4 regions of the Evansella sp. AB-rgal1 genome follow, and region 1 is predicted to be linked to each of the others. Evidence: predicted binding sites of a transcription regulator. Region 1 holds the regulator's gene; each other region holds the start of a gene.
What was found. The regulator Rex, encoded in region 1, represses fermentation and respiration genes when NADH is low (regulators of the CRP and FNR family bind a similar motif). The targets are predictions, from matches to a motif close to TTGTGAAATATTTCACAA.
Positions count from the first base shown of each region.

Region 2: the regulator Rex is predicted to act here: its motif matches at 1,232-1,249, upstream of nirB (nitrite reductase large subunit NirB).
Region 3: the regulator Rex is predicted to act here: its motif matches at 1,171-1,188, upstream of pflB (formate C-acetyltransferase).
Region 4: the regulator Rex is predicted to act here: its motif matches at 1,063-1,080, upstream of ACERII_RS07865 (anaerobic C4-dicarboxylate transporter family protein).

Region 1 covers NZ_JBGUAU010000015.1:127,807-130,020, reverse strand. Annotated here, with positions in the region: gene ACERII_RS14400 (ABC-F family ATP-binding cassette domain-containing protein) at 1-50, opposite strand, end outside; gene moaC (cyclic pyranopterin monophosphate synthase MoaC) at 195-680, shown strand; gene ACERII_RS14390 (redox-sensing transcriptional repressor Rex) at 765-1,400, shown strand; gene ACERII_RS14385 (MDR family MFS transporter) at 1,885-2,214, shown strand, end outside.
Region 2 covers NZ_JBGUAU010000004.1:63,132-65,345, forward strand. Annotated here, with positions in the region: gene ACERII_RS04275 (DUF2254 domain-containing protein) at 1-945, opposite strand, end outside; gene nirB (nitrite reductase large subunit NirB) at 1,268-2,214, shown strand, end outside.
Region 3 covers NZ_JBGUAU010000016.1:95,876-98,089, reverse strand. Annotated here, with positions in the region: gene pflB (formate C-acetyltransferase) at 1-967, opposite strand, end outside; gene ACERII_RS14840 (2-oxoacid:ferredoxin oxidoreductase subunit beta) at 1,389-2,214, opposite strand, start outside.
Region 4 covers NZ_JBGUAU010000007.1:154,143-156,356, reverse strand. Annotated here, with positions in the region: gene ACERII_RS07865 (anaerobic C4-dicarboxylate transporter family protein) at 1-978, opposite strand, end outside; gene ACERII_RS07860 (sensor histidine kinase) at 1,440-2,214, shown strand, end outside.

The sequences.
Region 1 (2,214 bases):
TTTTCAGCTCCAAACGATTTGGACAACTGTACACATTGCAATAAAATCATGAACGTTCATCCTCACTGTATAATCCATACATTTCACAAAGTAAGTGTACAGTAATCTAGACATATGTCGCAACCTAAAAGAAAGAGTTTGTACAGATTGTGAACTAATAGTACAATAGAAGAAGTGAAGGGGGCAGGTACACCATGGGTTCATTTACACACTTTAATGAGCAAGGTAGAGCAAAAATGGTGGACATTTCCGATAAAGGTGAAACTGTTCGAACTGCAGTTGCAAAAAGTAGTATAGAAGTGAATAAGAAAATATACGAAGGAATAAAAGGGGGGACTATGAAAAAAGGGGACGTGTTAGCTGTTGCGCAGGTTGCAGGTATCATGGCTGCGAAGAACACATCTCAATGGATACCAATGTGTCATCCTTTAGCCCTTTCAGGAGTTGATATTCTTTTTGATTGGGAGATAAGTGAGAAAATACACATTTTACATATAACTGTTAAGGTAAAGACAAAAGGAAGTACTGGCGTGGAAATGGAAGCATTAACTGCAGCTTCTGCTACTGCATTAACTGTTTACGATATGTGCAAAGCAGTAGACAAAGGCATGGTTATTGGAAAGACATTTTTATTAGTAAAAACTGGTGGAAAAAACGGGGATTTTAAGCGCGAGCAATAAAGGCTATTACATCATAAGGAAATCTACTTGAAGAAAAGTCTTGCTTTTATAAATAAAAATATTATATGGGTAGGAGGAAAATATATGGATGTTGATCAAACGAAGATACCGCAAGCAACAGCAAAACGGTTACCATTATATTATCGTTTTTTAGAAAGCTTACAAGCATCAGGGAAACATCGAGTTTCTTCTTCGGAGCTTAGTGATGCAGTAAAAGTAGATTCTGCTACAATCCGTAGAGACTTTTCTTACTTCGGTGCATTGGGGAAAAAAGGGTACGGGTATAATGTAAATTATTTACTAACATTCTTCCGAAAAACGTTAGACCAAGATGAAATTACGAAGGTAATTTTGGTAGGGGTAGGTAATTTAGGTACTGCTTTCTTAAATTACAATTTTACAAAGAGTAATAGCACGAGAATCGAAATGGGCTTTGATGTAGATGAAACGAAAGTAGGACAAAAAATTGGAAGCGTTCCCATTTATCATTTGGACGACATTAAAGAGAAAATAGCAAACGATGTGGAAGTGGCAATCTTGACCGTCCCAGCACACGCTGCTCAGATTATTGCGGATCAGCTTGTAGAGGCAGGGATTAAAGGTATCTTGAATTTCACACCTGCAAGATTGTCTGTTCCGGACCATGTTCGAATTCATCATATTGATTTGTCGGTAGAATTACAATCGCTTATTTACTTCTTACGTCATTATCCAATGTAATCATATTCAGAGTGTCTTATTAGGCTGATTAGTCTAATGAGACACTTTTTGTTGGTTAGTGTATAGCTTTGGATGATTTCAACACAAAGGCTTAATAGACAAGCTAGTGCATGGACCTGGCGAATTGTTATATATAAAGAGTCAACTTAAGGGCTCATAAGGACAAAATCGAGTTGAAAGTATCTGAAGTTGTCCTTATGAAGGGCTCATAAGGACAAAAACGAGTTGGAAGTATCTGGAATTATCCTTATGAAGAGCTCATAAGGACAAAACGGGTTAAAATGAGCTAAAATTGTCCTTATGAAGATTAACTAAGTATATTACCTTCTGCTGTGACATATCATCCATCATCCAGAGTTTGAGATCCGTTATTAATTCCTATGCTTTGTTACTAGACTACGTTCACAGTAGGCTGATATCATGGTATAGTAGAAGGGTATGTTTCGTGTATCGAAACAATGGATTGGTGAGGTAGGTGTTTTATTTGAGTAAAGTACCACAAAAGTGGTTAGTTGTAATAACAGTTTTACTCGGAACGTTTACAGTTATTTTAAATAATAGTATGTTAAATCCTGCTGTTCCTCATTTAATGTCCGTTTTCCAGGCAGATGCTGTTGCTACAGGATGGGTTATTACCATCTTTATGGTAACGATGGGTGTTACGATGCCTGTGACTGGGTACTTAGGTGACAAGTTTGGTAAAAAGCAATTATATATGGCAGGTCTTGCCTTATTTGTTTTAGGGTCGATTTTCGGATCTCTATCGTGGGATTTATCATCACTAATTTTCTTTCGTGGTTTACAAGGAGTAGGT
Region 2 (2,214 bases), on a different contig from region 1:
TCTAAGAAAACGAATACAATCAATTGCTGTGTTAGGGTCATTAATGCCTGGGGAAATAGCTCGTAAGGCTATTTCTACGATCTTCAGTAAGCAGAATTCAACATCTTGAACGGATGTTCGATCATCCCCTATAGTAATGTAATCATGAATATCAAAATCGATTTTACCTCCATGGTGGTGTATCGTTAGCAACTTGCTTTTGTTAGTCACATAATGCCCGATGTGCTGATTTAGTTCTATCAGATATCCATTTTCAACGGCTAAAGAGAACAATCCTTGAAAATCTATTAGCTGAATATACCCAAAGGTTTTTCCATTCACTTCAAGACTATCAGGATAGTCCACAGATTTGGAGATTATATTGACCGTTTTAGTCTTGTAGCTTTTATAAGCATCTTTTTCTCTTTGGACTGTATTGATAGCGTCTATGGAAAGTTGATTAAGTAAATTGTTTACTTGGATTGAGGAAGCCACATTATGTATGAAATAGGCGAAAAATCCTAAGCAAATAAATGCCACGAGCACTCCTATCGTTGCTGATATAACTTCATTATCAATGGTTGAATTTCTCATGAATAGTAAGGAGAGAATAGAATAAACGAAGCCACCAAGAAAAATTCCCAACACTCGCATGGTAGATGGTTTTGTTAAAAAGCCCTTCAAAATTCTTGGAGAAAATTGTGACGTATACGTAGTTAAGACAACCATGATCGTTGAAAAGGTTATTGTTGTCATGGTTACTAAAGCTGCAGAAATTGTACCAAGGATAACGTGAGCTAAATCTACACTAGTTAATAAATATCTAGGAATATGGTTGTTTAGAAAGTCATTTAATTCTACATCTACATAAATTACTAAAAGTGAAATAGCGAGTGAAATTATGCAATATACTAAAGGGCGTACCCAGATACTATCTTTCAGTTGTAATGTTATTCTTTTTAACAAATAAATCTCTCCTAACAAGTGCTAAATCTATTTTAACCATGTTTTTTGTGTGACACTTCTAAAAATTATGACCTAATAAAAATACTTGTTTTGATTCCACCTTATTTTTGCCGTTTTAATTTGCTTCATACTGTTTGTTGAATAGTCGTGTGAAATAATACTAATTGTATCGTTTCCATGAACATCTTCTTACTAAATTGTGTCTAACTTTCCGTATCTTCTTTGTATGTGATATTAATCACAATGAAACTCTATCCCATGTGGTATTTTAAAAACAGAAAACAAATTGTGAAACTATTCACAATTGGGAGAGGGGATCATAGTGATGAAAAAGCTAGTAATGATCGGTAATGGAATGGCTGGAATACGTTGTTTAGAAGAAATTCTGAAAATTGATAGAGATAGTTTTGAGATTACTGTAATAGGTGATGAGAAGCATCCTAATTATAATCGCATTATGCTTTCCAATGTTTTACAGGGGAAAACGACATTTGATGAAATAAACATAAACGATTGGAATTGGTACGATCAAAATAATGTCACATTACACTCTGGAGAAAGAGTGACGAAAATAGATACAGAAATGAAACATGTGGAAACGGATAAAGGAAATATTGTACCGTATGATGAGTTAATTATCGCAACTGGCTCTAGTGCGTTTATTTTACCTTTACCTGGAAAGGATCTAGAAGGAGTAATTGGATTCCGCACAATAGAAGATACACAAAAAATGATGGATATAGCAAAAATGAAGAAAAAAGCAGTAGTAATTGGGGGTGGATTACTAGGTCTAGAAGCGGCAAGGGGCTTGATTGATAGAGGGATGGAGGTTCATGTTGTTCATCTACTTCCTACATTAATGGAGCAACAGCTAGATGCCGCCGCAGCAAGATTACTAAAAAAAGATTTAGAGGCTCAAGGTATGAAGTTTTTAATGGAAAAACAAACAACGGAGATACTAGGAACAGATTATGTTGAAGGCATATCATTCTCCGATGGAACATCGTTGCAATGTGATTTGGTTGTTATGGCTGTTGGAATTCGCCCGAATATAGCATTGGCAAAAGAAGCGGGATTAGCAACTAATTCTGGTATTATCGTAAATGATTATATGGAAACATCCTGTCCATCTATTTATGCAGTTGGTGAGTGTGCGGAACATAATGGTATTGCATACGGACTAGTTGCACCATTGTATGAACAAGGTGTGGAGTTAGCGAGATTTCTCACTCATACTCTCTCAGGGGGATACAAAGGAAGTATTCTGGC
Region 3 (2,214 bases), on a different contig from region 1:
CACTGAATAATTCGTTATAGTCAGGAGTACGAGCAAATTTCACTAGACGTAGTTTCATTACGAAATGATCTACTAGCTCTTGAACTTGTTGCTCTGTTAAAACTCCATTTTCTAAGTCTCTTTCAATGTAAACGTCTAAGAATGTTGATACTCTACCTAAGCTCATTGCAGCACCGTTTTGCTCTTTAATTGCAGCAAGGTATCCCAGGTATAACCATTGGAACGCTTCTATTGCGTTTGTTGCAGGTTTAGAGATATCGAACCCATAAATAGAGCCTAGTTCTTTTAATTCTTGAAGTGCACGATATTGCTCAGAGATCTCTTCACGTAAGCGAATCTTGTCTTCTGTCATAGCTCCTGTTAAGCTTGCAAAGTCTTTCTTTTTTGCTTCCATTAAGAAGTCCACACCGTATAATGCAACACGGCGATAGTCACCGATAATACGTCCACGACCATACGCATCTGGTAAACCAGTAATGATTCCTACTTTACGAGCTAGTAGCATTTCTGGAGTGTAAGCATCGAATACACCTTGGTTATGTGTTTTGCGGTAATCTGTAAAAATTCTTTCTACCTCTTTATCAAGCTCGTATCCGTAAGATTCAAGAGCACCTTTTGCCATACGAATTCCACCATAAGGCTGCATAGAACGCTTGAAAGGTACGTCTGTTTGAACTCCAACAATTTTTTCTTTTTCTTTATCTAAATAGCCTGCACCGTGAGAAGTGATCGTAGATACGATTTCTGTATCTAAATCATATACTCCCCCTCTTTCACGCTCTTCTTTTGTTAACTGCATTACTTGCTTCCATAGATCATTCGTTGCATCTGTAGCATCTGCTAAGAAGTTTTCATTTCCTTCATACGGACGATAGTTATCTTGAATGAACCCTCTAACATCTACGTCTTCTTGCCATTTACCAGATTTAAAACCTTCCCAAGCATTGGATTGTACTTTCGTTTCCATTTGTTACCCCTCCGTTTTCATACTTTACTTAACTTTTCCAACATTTATATGTTTATTACTGTGAGATACTTGTTAAATGAACATGTTCTTATTATCTCATAGAATAACAGTTATAAATGTTGACATTTCGTGATATCTTTCTGTCCAAATCGTGAACATTGCAATAATTAGTCAAAATATACTTGATGTGTATGTTTGTGAATTTGTGAAATTATTCACATTTACTATCTAACTTCAGTATAAAGTACAAAATGGTTCATAACAATATGAATTTGTGACACTTCTATGAATTTATAATACAGACCGTTTTTTTGACTAAAACAGACTAATTAAATAAAAAGTTATTTAAAATGAAATGAAAAAGACTCCGCTTGTATCAAGGGAAGCGGAGTCACAACGTGTTATAATATACATCTTTCTGTTACTGAAACTGTTTCTCCACTCTATGAAACAGATCCACATCCATCTCTCCATTTGCACAGGATTGTGTGTCAAAATCTATTCCTAATTTATCTTGAAAATCACTTCTTTTTTCTTCATAAAGAACTCCAGTTACTAAACCATCAAGTTCACGAACCTTCGCCAAGGCTTCATCACGATTTTCAAAAGGCTCATCAATTTTCGTTAATCGCTCTTTATAGAAATCGTACGTATTAATTTTATTAAACGTTACACACGGACTATAGATGTTGACATGGCTGAATCCTTTATGTTCAATTGCACGTTCAATAATATCCACCATTTGCTTTATATCTCCCGCAAATGCTTGCGCAACAAATGTTGCACCATTCACTAAGGATGTAGAAACAGGGTCCACTGGATACTCCTTGTTTCCTTCTTTCGTTGTTTTCGTTACGAATCCATGTTCACTTCTCGGGGATGTTTGACCTTTTGTTAATCCATATATGTTATTATCCATAACAATATAGGACATATCAATGTTTCTTCGAGATGCGTGGACGAAGTGACCAAGACCTATCCCATAACCATCACCGTCTCCACCTGATGCTATTACCTTTAACTTTTGGTTACCCATCTTTACACCCTGTGCAATTGGAACAGAGCGACCATGAATGGTATGAAATCCATTCGTCCTCACATACTCAGACACTTTTCCAGAACAGCCTATACCAGAAACAATTGCAAATTCATGAGGTTCATAGCCTAACTGTACAATTGCCTTTTGAATTCCTGCCATAATACTAAAGTGTCCGCAGCCTGGACACCAGGTTGGTTGGTCTCCTCGT
Region 4 (2,214 bases), on a different contig from region 1:
AACTCCACTTTGAATTGTATCCATGTTTGCCTGGATGAACGTATCACCCATCCATGCAATACCAAAAATAGCTACGACTGCTACGATACCTGCACGAAATACACTTCCTGTAGCTAGTTTTTGAACATCTGCTTTACAGAAAACAATAATTAATGCTGATATTGTCAACATAATTATTTGAATGGCATATGGCATGGAAAGTTGTGTATTTCCTTCAGCTCCAGTATAGGTAGGTCTCAGTTCCGGGAAACTTCCAAGTAACACTACAAGAACAGCACCGAATAGAAATAATCCAACTGCAATCTTAGACTTAGTAGTCACTTTTTCCCCTTCACGTACTTGGCGAATTGGTTCCAATCCTTTTTCTATACGTGCCTTGTATTCTGGATCATCTTCAAGCTCCAGACCCTTTTTACGGATGAAAAATGCAGAAACCATAATACCAATAAATGTTGCAGGTATTGTTATACCTATAATCTGTAACAACGTAATACCAAATGGATCTAATAGGGCAAGAAGTGCTACCGTTGCTGCAGAAATAGGACTAGCAGTAATCGCTTGCTGTGAAGCAATTACAGCGATAGAAAGTGGGCGCTCAGGACGTACCTTCGATTCCTGTGCTACTTCTGAAATGACAGGAAGTAATGTATAAGCTACGTGACCTGTACCTGCAAAGAAAGTAAATAAATATGTTACTGTTGGTGCCATAAACGTAATTCTTTCTGGATTTTTTCTTAATGCTTTTTCTGCAAGTGAAACAAGATATTCCATTCCTCCAGCTGCCTGAAGTGCTCCTGCTGCAGTAATAACTGCAACAATCATGAGCATAACATCAATTGGAGGTGCTGTAGGAGGTAACTGAAAACCAAATGCTAAAACAGCTAATCCTACGCCACCTAATACGCCGAGACCAATACCACCAATTCTTGCACCAATAAAAATACAAATAAGGACAACCACAAATTGCAACCAAAACATAGTTTTACATAACATCCCTTCCGTTGAATTTTTGTAAACTCTTGCATCTACATCTTACTGTATCAATGAAGCATAATAATGAATTTGTTCATTATTTCACAAAAAATACAATTTTCATTTTTCAATGCTTATATACGATAGAAATTAACTGTAATAATCTAGTGTGACTTACTTTATTGGTTTGTATTCCATTTATTTTCGTTTACTTTTTTTCTCCAGGTAACGACAAATAATCAATTTTTGTAAAATTCAACTTTGAGTTATAATTTATTAAATTAATTTAGAAAAAAGTAAATTGTATTTAGAACAAGGGGTGTTGAATTACGTATAATTCTATCTAAAATTGTCGTCTGGTTGGTTTTTATCGTAGAAAACACATGTCTTTGTCGTAAATTTCTTTCGCCGTTTATTGCCAAGTTACATTATACTTAAGTTTGGATAAGATAAAGAGGTGAGAGATTGTGACGATAAACCATGAAAAAACAATAGTTGATTTTTTATCAGAAGCTAAGCCTCTTATCTTAGTGGAGATTAATGATATAATTCGGGAGAGCAATGACTTATTTTCAGGAGATAAAGAAAAAGTAGAAATTATATTTATGCAATTAATAGATACATTCTTAGATTATTTAGGGAATAAGAATACTGTTACAAACGAAGGAACTGTTTGTTTAGTGGAGTTAAAAATGGAGAAAAAGATTCCATATGAAAGGCTTCTTCCTCTTCTGGATAAAGTCTATCAAAGTCTTAATAATCACATGGATAGACAGATAATTGATGAGTTGGATAAACTAAAGGGGAAAGTCGCATTAAATTACTTTTTTCAACAATTGTATCGAGACTATTCTATATACATGCATCGGGAAAATGAAGTTAAGTTAATGGGTAAAAATAGAGAAATACATAAATTGAAAAATGAAAGAGTACAAATTTTATCGAAGTTGTCCAATAGTTTTGCACATGAAATTCGAAACCCTTTAACTTCCATCAAAGGGTTTATTCAATTACTAGAAAGTAGATCGAAAAAACATTCCGAAGAGGATCTTTATTTTAATTATATTAATCAGGAGATTAAAGAATTAGAAGAACAAGTGAATCAGATGTTATATTTATCTCATGGGAAAAGTCATCAAGATTTTCACCACAGTCATATCTCCTTAAATGAATTGATTAATAATGCATTAACCACCTTCCAACCTGTTGTAAAGGATAATGATATTCAAATTGATATACAGT